DNA from 2 places in the Rhizobium sp. O111 genome. Region 1 is predicted to be linked to the other one. Evidence: predicted binding sites of a transcription regulator. Region 1 holds the regulator's gene; the other holds the start of a gene.
What was found. Region 1 encodes LexA, which represses DNA repair genes until DNA is damaged. Its sites were predicted from a motif close to TGTTCNNNNTGTGTTCNG; they were not measured.
Positions count from the first base shown of each region.

Region 2: the regulator LexA is predicted to act here: its motif matches at 4,202-4,219, upstream of recA (recombinase RecA).

Region 1 is NZ_JBSHXL010000001.1:1,332,918-1,340,450, reverse strand. It holds gene ACVTFQ_RS06875 (pyruvate dehydrogenase complex E1 component subunit beta) at 1-638, opposite strand, end outside; gene pdhA (pyruvate dehydrogenase (acetyl-transferring) E1 component subunit alpha) at 656-1,702, opposite strand; gene ACVTFQ_RS06865 (FtsB family cell division protein) at 1,849-2,169, opposite strand; gene eno (phosphopyruvate hydratase) at 2,356-3,630, opposite strand; gene kdsA (3-deoxy-8-phosphooctulonate synthase) at 3,795-4,637, opposite strand; gene ACVTFQ_RS06850 (VOC family protein) at 4,634-5,518, opposite strand; gene lexA (transcriptional repressor LexA) at 5,718-6,443, shown strand; gene ACVTFQ_RS06840 (ComEC/Rec2 family competence protein) at 6,437-7,533, opposite strand, start outside.
Region 2 is NZ_JBSHXL010000001.1:1,729,080-1,736,612, forward strand. It holds gene alaS (alanine--tRNA ligase) at 182-2,842, opposite strand; gene recA (recombinase RecA) at 2,999-4,075, opposite strand; gene ACVTFQ_RS08855 (carbohydrate kinase family protein) at 4,316-5,260, shown strand; gene ACVTFQ_RS08860 (pseudouridine-5'-phosphate glycosidase) at 5,289-6,215, shown strand; gene cckA (cell cycle histidine kinase CckA) at 6,443-7,533, opposite strand, start outside.

The sequences.
Region 1 (7,533 bases):
ACGATCGGCTTCAGGCCGGACATCGCAGCACCGACGCCGACGCCGGCAAAGCCGTGCTCGGTGATCGGGGTGTCGATGACGCGGCGTGCGCCGAATTCCTGCAGCAGGCCCTGGGTGACCTTGTAGGCGCCCTGGTATTCGGCCACTTCCTCGCCCATGACGAAGACGTTGTCGTCGGCGCGCATTTCCTCGGCCATGGCGTCGCGAAGCGCTTCCCGCACGGTCATGGAGACCATTTCGGTGCCGGCGGGGATTTCAGGATCGTTCGGAACCTGAGCCTTCGGCTCAGCGGGAACCGGCGCTGCGGCAGCGGCGGGCGCTTCAGCAGCCTTGGGTGCTTCGGCGGCGGCCGGCGCGGCAGCAGCAGGTGCAGCCGAGATGTCGGACGCGGATTCGCCGTCCTGCAGGAGAACAGCGATCTTGGCGTTTACCTTGACGCCTTCGGTGCCGGCGGCAACGAGCAGCTTGCCGATGACGCCTTCGTCGACGGCTTCGACTTCCATCGTCGCCTTGTCGGTTTCGATTTCGGCAATGATGTCGCCGGAGGTGACCTTGTCACCTTCCTGCTTCAGCCACTTGGACAGCGTGCCTTCTTCCATCGTCGGAGAGAGGGCGGGCATGAGAATATCGATTGGCATGGGTCTACCCTCCCCGATTACAGCAGAATGTCGGTGTAGAGCTCGGATGCATCCGGCTCCGGTGCGGCCTGGGCGAAGTCGGCGCTATCGGCGACGATGTCGCGAACGTCCTTGTCGACCGCCTTGAGATCGTCCTCTGAGGCCCAGCCCTTTTCGATGAGGCGTGCCTTGACCTGCTCGATCGGATCCTGCTCGGAGCGCATCTTCTGCACTTCTTCCTTGGAGCGATACTTGGCCGGGTCGGACATGGAGTGACCACGATAGCGATAGGTCAGCATTTCGAGAATGATGGGCCCCTTGCCCGAACGGCAATGCTCGAGCGCCTCGTCGGCAGCAGCCTTGACGGCGCGAACATCCATGCCGTCGACCTGGACGCCGGGGATGCCGAAGCCGGAACCGCGCAGCGAATAGTTCGACTGCGCCGTGGCGCGGGCCGTGGACGTACCCATGGCGTAACGGTTGTTCTCGATGATGTAGATGATCGGGAGCTTCCAGAGAGCAGCCATGTTGAAGCTCTCGTAGACCTGGCCCTGGTTGGCAGCGCCGTCGCCGAAATAGGCGATCGAGACGCTGTCATTGCCGCGATAGCGGTTGGCGAAGGCGAGACCGGTGCCGAGCGACACCTGGGCGCCGACGATGCCGTGACCGCCGTAGAAATGCTTCTCCTTGGAGAACATGTGCATCGAGCCGCCCTTGCCACGGGAATAGCCGTCGATGCGGCCGGTCAGCTCGGCCATGACGCCGCGTGCGGTCATGCCGGTTGCCAGCATGTGACCGTGGTCGCGGTAAGCGGTGATGACCTGGTCCCCTTCCTTCTGCGCCATCTGCATGCCGACGACGACAGCTTCCTGGCCGATATAAAGGTGACAGAAACCGCCGATGAAGCCCATGCCGTAAAGCTGGCCCGCCTTCTCTTCGAAACGGCGGATGAGCAGCATTTCGCGATAGGCCTTGAGCTCTTCATCACGATCGAAATCGGCCACCGGGCCACCATTCGATGCCTTGGCTGCAGGCTTTGCGCTTGTCTTACGGCTGGAAACGGTCGCGTTTTTTCGCGGAGCCATTCAACCCTCCCTATGGGTTTATCGGTTCTTGGGTGGTGCGCACCATAGGGAAGAATTTTCGCCACAGCAATGCCATAAATGCATGGCTCATATTCTGGCGCAAGTTGTTGATAAATATCAATTTATTTCGATTAACCTGATTTCGGTTAATTCGAATAATGATTGAATATGACGATCTCGTCGGCGCGGGAGAAGTTCAGCTGCAGACGGGCCTTCTCGTCCAGCATGTCCTTGTCCATGGAACCATCACTTAGGAGCGCCACCTGCTTTTCAAGGTGCTCGCGCTTATTTTTAAGCACGGCCAGCTCTCTTTCGCGCGCAATGCGCTGGCGCTCGAACACTTCTGTCGCGCGCAGGCCGTAGTCGCCATGGATGCAATGGTAGCCGAAATAGGAGAGAAACGCGACCGCCATCGCCGGAATGACGAAACGGCCGATCTTTTTCTTCTTATGATGCTTGGTCCACATACACGCATTCTCGAAACGCATTACCCTTGACCAGAAGACTACCGGGCAGAGATTAACCGTCCGTTGACTATGACCGCGGCGCAACAAAAAACCCGCGCCGTCATGAACTGTCCCCGAAAGTTGGTAATCCAACTTCGGGGATCAGTTCACGAGAGCGCGGGTTCCAAATGCTTGAAATCAGAAGGCTTAGCCGCGGATGATCGAACGGCCGGCGTACTGCGCCTGCGGGCCGAGGCCTTCTTCGATGCGGATCAGCTGGTTGTACTTGGCAAGACGATCCGAGCGCGACAGCGAGCCAGTCTTGATCTGACCGCAGTTCGTGGCAACGGCGAGATCGGCGATCGTGCTGTCTTCGGTTTCGCCCGAACGGTGCGACATGACGGCGGTGTAGGCTGCCTTGTGCGCGGTGTTGACGGCGTCGAGCGTTTCCGTCAGCGAACCGATCTGGTTGACCTTGACGAGGATCGAGTTGGCGACGCCCATCTTGATACCATCGCGCAGGCGAGCAGAGTTGGTGACGAAGAGATCGTCGCCGACCAGCTGAACCTTCTTGCCGGCCAGATCCGTCAGAGCCTTCCAGCCATCCCAGTCGTCTTCAGCCATGCCGTCTTCGATCGAGATGATCGGGTACTGGGCAGCGAGCTGCGCCAGGTATTCAGCCATTGCGCCCGGCTCCAGCGTGCGGCCTTCGCCTTCGAGAACGTACTTGCCGTCCTTGAAGAATTCGGTCGAGGCGCAGTCGAGGCCGAGATGGATGTCTTCGCCAGGCTTGTAGCCGGCTTTCTCGATCGACTTCATGATGAAGTCGAGGGCTTCAGGGGCGCTCTTCAGGCCCGGTGCGAAGCCGCCTTCGTCGCCGACATTGGTGTTGTGGCCTTGGGCAGCGAGCTCCTTGCGGAGCGTGTGGAAGACTTCCGAGCCCATGCGAACAGCTTCGCGGATGGAATCAGCTCCTACAGGCAGGATCATGAATTCCTGGAAGTCGATCGGGTTGTCGGCATGCGCGCCGCCGTTGATGATGTTCATCATCGGAACCGGCAGCAGGTGCGCGGAAGCGCCACCAACGTAACGGTAGAGCGGCAGGCCGGCAGCTTCGGCGGCAGCCTTGGCAACGGCCAGCGAAACGCCGAGGATAGCGTTGGCGCCGAGGCGCGACTTGTTCGGCGTGCCGTCCAGTTCGATCATGATGTTGTCGATCTGGATCTGGTTTTCAGCGTCGATGCCGCCAATGGCGTCGAAGATTTCCGTGTTGGCGGCTTCGACGGCCTTTTCGACACCCTTGCCGAGATAACGCTTGCCACCATCGCGGAGTTCGACGGCTTCGTGCGCGCCGGTCGATGCGCCCGACGGAACGGCGGCGCGGCCCATGCTGCCATCTTCGAGATAGACATCGACTTCGACGGTGGGGTTACCACGGCTGTCGAGAATCTCGCGGGCGATAATATCGGTAATAGCGGTCATCGGCTCTTCTCTGCTTGAGGGTGGATAAATCGTTTGAAATTCGTCTTTAATCGAAGATGCGCAAATTACAATGCCGGTTTGGGGCAGTTTGGGACCCTTTTGCGCATGCTCCTCCACATTGTTCTTCGGTGGCCTAATACACGAACGTGTCAGTCTTTTGAACGTCAGCCCTTGGCGATGGCGTCAAAGGCCAGAAGCTTCTCAAGCAGGCGCGGCATGTCCTTGAGATAGACCATGTTCGGGCCATCCGACGGCGCATTGTCGGGATCTTCGTGCGTCTCGACGAACACACCGGCGACACCGACGGCGACAGCCGCACGTGCCAGCGTTTCCACGAATTCGCGCTGGCCGCCACTGGAGCCGCCCTGCCCGCCCGGCTGCTGCACCGAATGCGTCGCATCGAAGACAACAGGCGCGCCCATGGCTTCCATGATGGGGAGCGAGCGCATGTCGGAGACCAGCGTGTTATAGCCGAAGGAAGCGCCGCGTTCGCACAGCATGATGTTCGGGTTGCCGCTGGCATTCAGCTTGGCAAGCACGTTCTTCATGTCCCAAGGCGCCAGGAACTGGCCCTTCTTGACGTTGATGGCGCGGCCGGTCTTGGCGGCAGCGACCAGCAGGTCCGTCTGCCGGCTAAGGAAGGCCGGGATCTGCAGCACATCGACGACAGCGGCGACTTCGGCGCACTGCTCCTCGGTGTGGATGTCGGTCAAGACAGGGAAGCCGTATTCCTTCTTGAGATCGGCGAAGACTTCGAGCGCCGTTTCAAGACCGATGCCGCGCTGGGCCGACAGCGAGGTGCGGTTGGCCTTGTCGAAGGAGGACTTGTAGACAAGGCCGATGCCGAGCTTGTCGCAGAGCTCCTTCAGCGTGCCGGCGATCATGAAGGCATGGTCGCGGCTTTCCATCTGGCAGGGGCCGGCGATCAGCGACAGCTTGCCGGTGTTGGAAAACACCACACGGCCGGCGCCTTCGCCAACGGCCACCTCGGAATTGGTCTCAGTCATCGTTTCTCCTCGAAGGCGAAGAGCGCGCCCTGGCCGGGTGCGGCCTTCACCAGAATTCGATTGTTCTTGCGTGTATAGGTGATCCCGTTAGCAGCCAAATGCGCCTCTGTCACGGCGAGATCGGCAACGGAAAAGACAATCGCCGCGCCACGCAGGCCGCGATCGGCCTTGGGCTCGGCGAGATCGTAGTAAGCGTTCAAGCCATCCGGCGACAGGATATTGATACGGGCGTTGCCGGCATCCAGGCTGACACCGAACGCCTCCTCGCGGGTCGCCTGCGCATCAGACGCCAGCTGCAACAGCGGCGCGAACGCCTTGGGATCGGACGACGAGAGCACGATCGACAGGATGCCCAAAACGCCATTCGCATGGGTTTCCAAGGCCTTGAGATCGCTGGGCAGTGGGTTGACGCGCTGGCAGGCGAAGAGGAAGAAATCGGGTGCGCGCAGATCGGCCGCGAAAGCCAGGCGGAACGCGGCGGTCGCCTCAGAACCATCCGGCATCTTCATCTGCCGGGCAAATCTCAGCATCTCGCCGCCGCTCATGCCATCGTCGATGAAGCGGGCGTGATCGCTATCGGCATCCGGCGTACCGAAGACGATAGCCGACAGGCCGTCGTCGCCGCAGCGGAAGCGGAAGGCACGATCACGTGCGGTGAAAACGTTGCCGTCTCCGATGGCCGCTTCGTAAGTCTCCAGGCTGGCGATGCCGAGCGGCTCGAGGTAGGTTTTGTCGGCAAAGAAGACGCAGGCATTCTCGGTGCCGAATGGGTGCCGCGCATCGGCGGCGACGGTAAAACCGAGCTTGCCCAGGCGCTCGCGCGCCATCTCGATATTGACCACCGGCAGCACCACGTGGTCCAGGGGATGGGGGTCACTCATCGGCAAATCCTCCCGAAATCGGCAGAGATGTGCGCTGGCTTTCGCCACAATGCAAGAGGCGAGCGCGGTTAAATCGAATGAAGTGCAAAATCGCGACGATTCCGAGCCAAGTTTTACGAAAATTTAGGCACTTGCGGAACACATATGGAACATATAGTGTCCGTTCTGGCTTTGTTTCACGACTCTGGGGTTCATTTCGATGCTGACACGCAAGCAACAAGAACTGCTTCTGTTCATTCATGAGCGGATGAAAGAGTCGGGCGTTCCGCCATCCTTCGACGAAATGAAGGATGCACTCGATCTAGCATCAAAATCCGGCATTCACCGGCTGATCACGGCGCTGGAAGAGCGCGGCTTCATTCGCCGGCTGCCAAACCGGGCGCGCGCGCTCGAGGTCATCAAGCTGCCGGAAGCCTATAATCCGAGCCTGCAGCCGCGACGCGGCTTCTCGCCGAGCGTCATCGAGGGCAGCCTCGGCAAGCCGCAGCCGGTGGCCGCGGCCCCTGCCCCGAAGGCCGCGCCCAGCGCCGACAACGGCAACTCGGCGTCCGTTCCCGTCATGGGCCGGATCGCCGCCGGTGTGCCGATCTCGGCGATCCAGAACAACACCCACGACATCACCGTCCCCGCCGACATGCTCGGCTCCGGCGAGCACTACGCGCTCGAGGTCAAGGGCGACTCGATGATCGAAGCCGGCATTTTCGACGGCGACACCGTCATCATCCGCAACGGCAACACCGCCAATCCCGGCGACATCGTCGTGGCGCTTGTCGACGATGAAGAGGCGACGCTGAAGCGCTTCCGCCGCAAGGGCGCGTCGATCGCGCTGGAAGCTGCGAACCCGGCTTACGAAACCCGCATTTTCGGGCCTGACCGCGTCAAGGTTCAGGGCAAGCTCGTCGGGCTTATTCGCCGGTATCACTGAGTGGTGACATCGCCAGGCGGTGACTGGTCGTCGCTGAAGCTGTCGTTGCGCCAGTCATAGGCGCGATGGCGCAACCAGGGGCGACCGAGGCTTTCATAGGCGGTTTTGACGACGGGTGTCCCCTGCTCGTCGATACGGATTTCGACGGCGCCCGATCGCCTGAGGGTTTCGCCGGTCAATAGCATTGCGCCGGAACGGCATGTCGCCTGGCGCAGACGGACAGGCGTGATGACGATATCGGCCACATCGCAGGCGGGACCGAGATAGGCGGCGTTTTCGAGCGTCGCGATGACGTAGCCGCTATCGAGCGCTGTCACGCACCAGGCCATCTTGAGGCACTGGAAACCGCTGTCGTTTGTCGAAGCCGCTGCTTCGCGCATCATGGCGCGCGCTTCGCGTTGTTGTTTCAGTGTCAGTCGTGGCCTTGGCTCACCCCTCCTGGGAATGGACAATGCCTCGCCTTCGATCACATCCGGCGGCTTGTGGTCTTCGATCGCGAGCGCGCGCTGCCATTGCCCGAAGATGAAGTCGGGCGGCCGTTCGCGGTTGCTGGCAAGGCCGTCGCCTGTAACTGCCGCCACAAGGCTTCCATCCTCGGACACGACGAGTTCTGGCGCAGGTGTCGCAGGCAGCAGGACGACGACGATCGTTGCAAGCGCGGCAACCGCAGCGCCGATCCATCGCAGGCGCGTCCGCATCAGCCCCCAGACGAGGAAGCCGAGTACGGCGATCGCGAAATACCATTCGGGAATCCGCCCGATATCGACACTGCCGCCCCAGCCGGAAACCATCTTTGCGATGTCGATCACGAGATCCAGCCCGAAGCCGGCGACCTTCCACGGCACAGCGTCGAGGCCAAATGGCGTCGCCAACATCGCGGCCATTCCGAAGGGCATGACGATGAAGGAGATGACGGGCATGGCAAGCAGGTTGGCGGGAAGGCCGTAGCCGCTCAGCCTGTGAAAATGCTCGATCGAAAACAGCGCCGTCGAGAAACCGCCGATCATCGAGGTCAGCGCGATGCCGCCGAAGAAGCGAAGCGTGACCATGACCGGCTTTATCGCGGGATGCGTGAGAAGAACGCTTTCGC
Region 2 (7,533 bases), 400 kb from region 1:
ATGGACGCCTAAGCCATACTCTTACAATACAATTTCCGTGATCGCACATCGACCCTAATGGCGAGTGTTGGACTGCCGTAGCCCCACCTCAAGGCAACCGCTATTACAAATAGAGCAAGCCTGCCGTCAGATTGTTACCTAACGGCAGAAACTTATCTCAAAAGCAATTGCTAGCGGCCGTTCAGCCAGCCAGCGCAGCCGCCACGGCCTCGAGCGCCTCATCGGCCTTCGATCCATCCGGACCGCCGGCCTGCGCCATGTCCGGACGGCCGCCGCCGCCCTTGCCGCCCAGCGCGGCAGAGGCGATACGGACCAGATCAACGGCGCTGAAGCGGCCGACGAGATCAGCGGTGACCGCGACCACGGCGCTGGCCTTGCCATCGTCGGAGACGCCGATCAGCGTCACAACGCCGGAGCCGAGGCTGGCCTTGCCGTCGTCGGCGAGACCCTTGAGATCCTTGGGATCGACGCCGGAGATGGCCTTGCCGAGGAACTTGACGCCGCCGATATCGCGCACGGCCTCTTCCGAAGCGCCCTGCCCGCCGCCCATGGCGAGCTTGCGCTTGGCATCCGCCAGTTCCTTCTCAAGCTTGCGGCGCTCGTCCATCAGCGCTTCAACGCGCGTCAGCACGTCGGCCGGCTGCACCTTCAGCGAGGTCGCCAGCGCCTTCACGCGCTCGTCCTGCTCGGCGAGGTAGGCGCGAGCCGCTTCGCCAGTGACCGCTTCCAGGCGGCGAACACCGGAGCTGACGGCGCTGTCGCCGAGAATGCGCACGAGACCGATGTCACCGGTCGCCGACACATGCGTGCCGCCGCAAAGTTCGATCGAGTAAGGCTTGCCAGTTTTTGCCCCATGCAGCCCCTGGCCCATGGAGACGACGCGGACCTCATCGCCGTATTTTTCGCCGAACAGCGCCATCGCGCCCTCGGCACGGGCGTCGTCGACGCTCATCAGCCGGGTCGTGACCGGCGAATTCTGCAGAATGATCTCGTTGGCCATATCCTCGACCACCTTGAGCTCTTCCGCCGTCATGGGCTTCGGATGCGAAACGTCGAAACGCAGGCGATCCGGCGTGACCAGCGAGCCCTTCTGGGCGACATGGGTGCCGAGCACTTCGCGCAGCGCCTCATGCAGCAGGTGGGTCGCCGAGTGATTGGCGCGGATATGCGAGCGGCGGGCGTGATCGACGGTCAATGCCACCGCATCGCCGGCCTTGACGCTACCTTCAACGACGGTGCCCGTATGAACGAATAGACCCTCGCCGCGCTTTTGCGTATCGGTGATCTCGATCTTGGCGTTATCGGACGAAATGACGCCCGCATCGCCCATCTGGCCACCGGATTCGCCATAGAACGGCGTCTGGTTGACGACGATCTGAACCTTGTCGCCCTTGGCCGCTTCGCCGACCGCAGCACCGTCTTTGACGATCGCCTGGACCACACCTTCGGCGGTCTCGGTGTCATAGCCGAGGAATTCGGTGGCGCCGTGCTTGTCGCGCAGCTCGAACCAGATCGTCTCGGTCGCCTTGTCGCCGGAGCCTGCCCAATGCGAGCGTGCCTCTGCCTTCTGGCGCTCCATGGCGTCGGTGAAGCCGGCGAGATCGACGTTGATTTCGCGGGCGCGCAGCGCGTCCTGCGTCAGGTCGAGCGGGAAACCATAGGTGTCGTAGAGCTTGAAGGCGGTCTCGCCGTCGAGCATATCGCCCTTGCCGAGCGTCGTCGTGGCATCCGAGAGGAGCGACAGGCCGCGCTTCAGCGTCGTGCGGAACTTGGTTTCCTCAAGCTTCAGCGTCTCGGTGATCAAGGCTTCTGCGCGCACCAGCTCCGGATAGGCACGGCCCATCTGCTGGATCAGCGCAGGCAAAAGCTTCCACATCAGCGGCTCACGCGCGCCGAGCAGTTCGGCATGGCGCATGGCGCGGCGCATGATACGACGAAGCACGTAGCCGCGGCCTTCGGCGGACGGCAGGACGCCGTCGGCGATCAGGAAGGCGGACGAGCGCAGATGATCGGCGATGACGCGGTGGCTGGCGCGCTGCTCACCCTCGGCCTTGACGCCGGTTGCTTCCTCCGACGCCGAGATCAGCGCGCGGAACAGGTCGATGTCGTAGTTGTCGTGCTTGCCCTGCAGCAGCGCTGCGATGCGCTCAAGACCCATGCCGGTATCGATCGACGGACGCGGCAGGTCGATGCGCTCTTCCTTGGTGATCTGCTCGTACTGCATGAAGACGAGGTTCCAGATCTCGATGAAGCGATCGCCGTCTTCTTCCGGCGAGCCGGGAGGGCCGCCCCAGATATGATCGCCGTGATCGTAGAAGATTTCCGAACAGGGACCGCACGGGCCGGTATCGCCCATCGCCCAGAAATTGTCGCTGGTCGGGATGCGGATGATCTTGTCGTCGGAGAGGCCGGCGATCTTCTTCCAGAGATTAAAGGCTTCGTCGTCGGTGTGATAGACGGTGACCAGCAGACGCTTGGCGTCAATGCCGAATTCCTTGGTGATCAGCGTCCAAGCATGCTCGATCGCCTGCTCCTTGAAGTAATCGCCGAAGGAGAAATTGCCGAGCATTTCGAAGAAGGTATGGTGGCGCGCGGTATAGCCGACATTGTCGAGGTCGTTATGCTTGCCGCCGGCGCGCACGCACTTCTGCGCGGTCGACGCCGTCTTGTAAGGGCGCTGCTCAAGACCGGTGAAGACGTTCTTGAACTGCACCATGCCGGCGTTCGTGAACATCAGCGTCGGGTCGTTGCGCGGCACCAGCGGGCTCGATGAAACGATCTCGTGGCCGTTCTTCTTGAAGTAGTCGAGGAAGGTCGACCGGATTTCGTTCACACCGCTCATGCTATGCCCTTCAGTGCTGCCCAAGGCAGGTCAAATCTTAAAAATTCAGTGGCTTTTATCGCTGACGTTAACCACTGTCCAGCAGACAAACAAAACCGGCTGCATTCTGATCAAGGAATGCAGCCGGCTTTGAACTATTCAATCCTGGATCGAGGCTTATTCGCCGTCGGAATCGTTCGCGTCAGGACCGCCATTTTGCAGCTGATCGGCGATCAGGCCGGCATTCTGGCGGATCGACGTTTCGATCTCGCGCATCAATTCCGGATTGTCGCGCAGGAACGTCTTGGCATTCTCGCGGCCCTGGCCGAGACGCTGGCTGTTATAGGAGAACCAGGCGCCCGACTTCTCGACGATCCCGGCCTTGACGCCGAGGTCGACCAGCTCGCCAGTCTTCGATACGCCTTCGCCATACATGATGTCGAATTCGACCTGCTTGAAGGGAGGCGCCATCTTGTTCTTGACGACCTTGACGCGCGTCTGGTTGCCGATCACCTCTTCGCGCTCCTTGACGGCGCCGATGCGGCGGATGTCGAGGCGAACCGAGGCGTAGAACTTCAGCGCATTACCACCCGTCGTCGTTTCCGGCGAACCGAACATGACGCCGATCTTCATGCGGATCTGGTTGATGAAGATGACCATGGTCTTCGACTTCGAGATCGAGGCCGTCAGCTTGCGCAGCGCCTGGCTCATCAGTCGCGCCTGCAGACCCGGCAGGCTGTCGCCCATCTCGCCTTCGATTTCGGCACGCGGCGTCAGTGCCGCGACCGAGTCCACGACCAGCACGTCAACGGCACCGGAGCGCACCAGCGTGTCGGTGATTTCGAGTGCCTGCTCGCCCGTATCCGGCTGCGAGATCAGCAGATTGTGCAGATCGACGCCCAGCTTGCGAGCATAGACCGGATCAAGCGCGTGTTCGGCGTCGACGAAGGCGCAGATGCCGCCCTTCTTCTGTGCTTCCGCGATCGTCTGCAGCGCCAGCGTCGTCTTACCCGAGCTTTCTGGCCCGTAAATTTCGATGATACGTCCCTTGGGAAGACCGCCGATCCCGAGTGCGATATCCAGTCCGAGAGAGCCCGTCGAAACGGTCTCGATCTCGACCACGCCCTCATTCGAGCCGAGCTTCATGATAGAGCCCTTGCCGAACGACCGCTCGATCTGTGAGAGTGCCGCTTCAAGTGCCTTGCTTTTGTCCACCGATTTGTCCTCTACAAGCCGCAATGTATTCTGTGACATTCGATCCACCTTTAGGTTATTGAAGCCGCTCAAGCAATGTCGCCGCCGATGTCGATTTTGTACCGCATTTGTTCTCATTGCGCAAGTGCCGTTCAAAGCATTGAAAGAAAGAGGTAAAACGGCCTGTGTTCTACATTTGTTTTATCCATGCAAAGCAAGAGCTTACAGCGCCTGGACGGCGGCTGACCGCGCTTCCGGAGGCCGCACGATTCGGCCAAGACGGCATTTCGGAGCGATGAGATGAGCAAGAAGATTCTCGTGCTTGGCGGCGCCCATGTCGATCGCCGCGGCCGCATATCGGGCGCCACGGCCGATGGCGCCAGCAACCCCGGCTCATGGTTCGAGGAAGCAGGCGGCGGCGGCTTCAACGCGGCCCGCAACCTCGCCCGCCTTGGTTTCGATGTCACCATGATCTCGCCGCGCGGCGGTGATCCGACCGGCGAGATGGTAAGCGAAGCCGCCGATCTCGCCGGCGTCAACGATCGCCCCTTCATCTTTCTCGACCGCAAGACGCCGAGCTATACCGCCATCATCGAGCGCGACGGCAATCTGGTGATCGCGTTGGCCGACATGGATCTCTACCGCATGTTTGTGCCGCGCCGCCTGTCGATCCGCTCGGTGCGCGACGCGTTTTCGGCGACCGACATGATCCTCTTCGATGCCAACCTGCCGGAGGAAACGCTGGTCTCGATCACAACACGCGCCAAGGCGCTCGGCAAGCCGGTAGCGGCGATCGCGATATCGCCGGCAAAGGCGGTGAAGCTGAAGGCCTGCATGCAGGGTATCGACTATCTCTTCCTCAACGAGGCCGAGGCCACCGCGCTGACCGGCGAGCGGCCGGAAAATCCCGTCCATTGGCCGTCACTGCTCGGTGATATAGGCCTCAGGGGCGGTGTCGTCACCCGGGGACAGCGCGAGCTGATCGCCTTTTCCGCCGGCCACGTGGCGGCGCTGCAGCCGGCCAATGTCGAGCACGTGTCAGATGTGACCGGCGCCGGCGATTCCCTAGCCTCGGGCGTTATCGCAGCACTTTTGCGCGGGCTACCGATGAGCGAGGCCATCCGCGAGGGTGCCGCTGCGGCAGCGCTGACGGTCCAGTCGCCCAATGCGGTCAACGAAAATCTCTCCGCCGATCTGCTGAAACAGGCTCTGGCTCTTGTCCCGCCGGCGAGAATTCTGCATTGAAACCCAATCAGACGAAATGGAAGATCCGATGACGAACACTCTCTCCTCCAAGCTGCCGATCACCTATTCCAAGGAAGTGGCGAGCGCCAAGCAGCGCGGCGCGCCGATCGTGGCGCTCGAATCGACGATCATCACCCACGGCATGCCCTACCCCGGGAATATCGAGATGGCCCGCAGCGTCGAATCGATCATCCGTGAGCAGGGCGCCGTCCCCGCCACCATCGCCGTCATCCACGGCACCCTCCACATCGGGCTTGAAGCCGAAGAGCTAGAGCAGCTGGCCAAGGCCAAGGATGTGCTGAAAGTCTCGCGCGCCGACCTCGCCTTCGCGATCGCCGAGCGCCGTCACGGCGCCACCACGGTCGCCGCCACGATGATCGCCGCCGAACGCGCCGGCATCAAGGTCTTCGCGACCGGCGGCATCGGCGGCGTGCATCGCGGTGCGGAAGAGAGCTTCGACATCTCCGCCGACCTCGAAGAACTCGCCCGCACCGGCGTCATCGTCGTTTGCGCCGGCGCCAAGGCGATCCTCGACGTGCCAAAGACGCTGGAAGTGCTGGAAACCGCTGGCGTTCCTGTGGTCACCTACGAGAGCGAAGAATTCCCAGCCTTCTGGTCGCGCTCATCAGGCCTGCGCAGCCCGCTGACACTGAACAGCCCTGCTGCCATCGCCAATTTCCAGACGGTACGCGAACAGCTCGGCATCGACGGCGGCATGCTGATCGCCAATCCGGTGCCTGAAGCCGACGAGATCCCGGCCGAAGAGATGGAAATCTACATCCAGCGCGCGCTCGACAGCGCCGAACGCGACGAAATCTCCGGCAAGGCGGTCACGCCTTACCTGCTGAGCACCATTTTCGACCTGACCGACGGCCAGAGCCTGAAGACCAATATCGCATTGGTGGAAAACAACGCCCGCCTCGCCGGCGAAATCGCGGTTGCGCTCAACGCCTGACACTTGATGGGGTGTGCCGCCACGGCATGCCCCATTAGCCGACCGTCTTCGCAAATAGTGAAGCGAGCGGCCGCCCCTAGCCGATCTCACCCCTTGTGGGGGGCGCGAAGCACGGGTCGAGACAAGCGGCTCGGCCCCGGCAGTCCGGCAGGACAGAGGGGGGCTCACACGGCCCGCCCTATACAGGGAACCCCTACGGCACAACGCCGCAAACGCCCCGGCTCACCTCACCCCTCAAGCGTCTCCTTGACCACCACAGCCAGCTGCTTCAGCGAGAACGGCTTCGGCAGGAAGCCGAACTTGGATTCCGGCGGCAGGTTGCGGGCGAATGCGTCCTCGGCATAGCCCGAGACGAAGATGAACTTCAGATCAGGATATTTCTTGCGCAGTTCGCGCAACAGCGACGGCCCGTCCATTTCAGGCATGACGACGTCGGAGACGACGATATCCACCTTGCCATCGAGCTCGTCCATGATGTCGAGCGCTTCGACACCCGATCCCGCTTCGTGAACCGTGTAGCCGCGCGTCTCCAGCATGCGCTTGCCGCCGCGACGCACGGCCTCTTCGTCCTCGACCAGGAGGATGACGGCAGATCCCGTCAGATCCTCCGGCTGCTCCGGCTTGGCCGGCGACAGGGCAACGACGTTGTCGGCGCTCGGCGTGACCGCATCGGCTTCGGCTGCGATCGCCGGCTCGACGATGTGACGCGGCAGGAAGACACGGAAGGTCGTGCCCTTGCCGACTTCCGATTCCGGCTGGATGTATCCGCCGGATTGCTTGACGATGCCGTAGACCATGGCAAGCCCAAGACCCGTGCCCTTGCCTACCTCCTTGGTGGTGAAGAAGGGCTCGAAGATCTTGTCCATGATCTCGGGCGCGATACCGGTGCCGTTGTCCGACACCTCGACCAGAACCATATCCTCATGCGGCATGTAGGAATAGTTGAAGGCGGCGACTTCAGCGGCCGTCGCGTTCTTCGTGCGCACGGTCAGCTTGCCGCCCTCGGGCATCGCGTCGCGCGCGTTGACGCAAAGGTTGATCAGCACCTGCTCGAACTGCGACAGGTCGGTCTTCACGGGCCAGAGATCGCGCCCGTATTCGACATCGAGCTTGACGTTGGTCCCCGACAGCAACCGGTCGACCAGCATCCTGAGATCGCCGACCACATCGGTGAGATTGAGCACACTCGGCCGCATCGTCTGCTTGCGCGAGAAGGCGAGCAGCTGGCGCACCAGCACGGCGGCGCGGTTGGCGTTGCGCTTGATTTCCATCAGATCCGCAAAACCAGGATCGGCCGGTCGCGCCTGCAGCAGCAGGT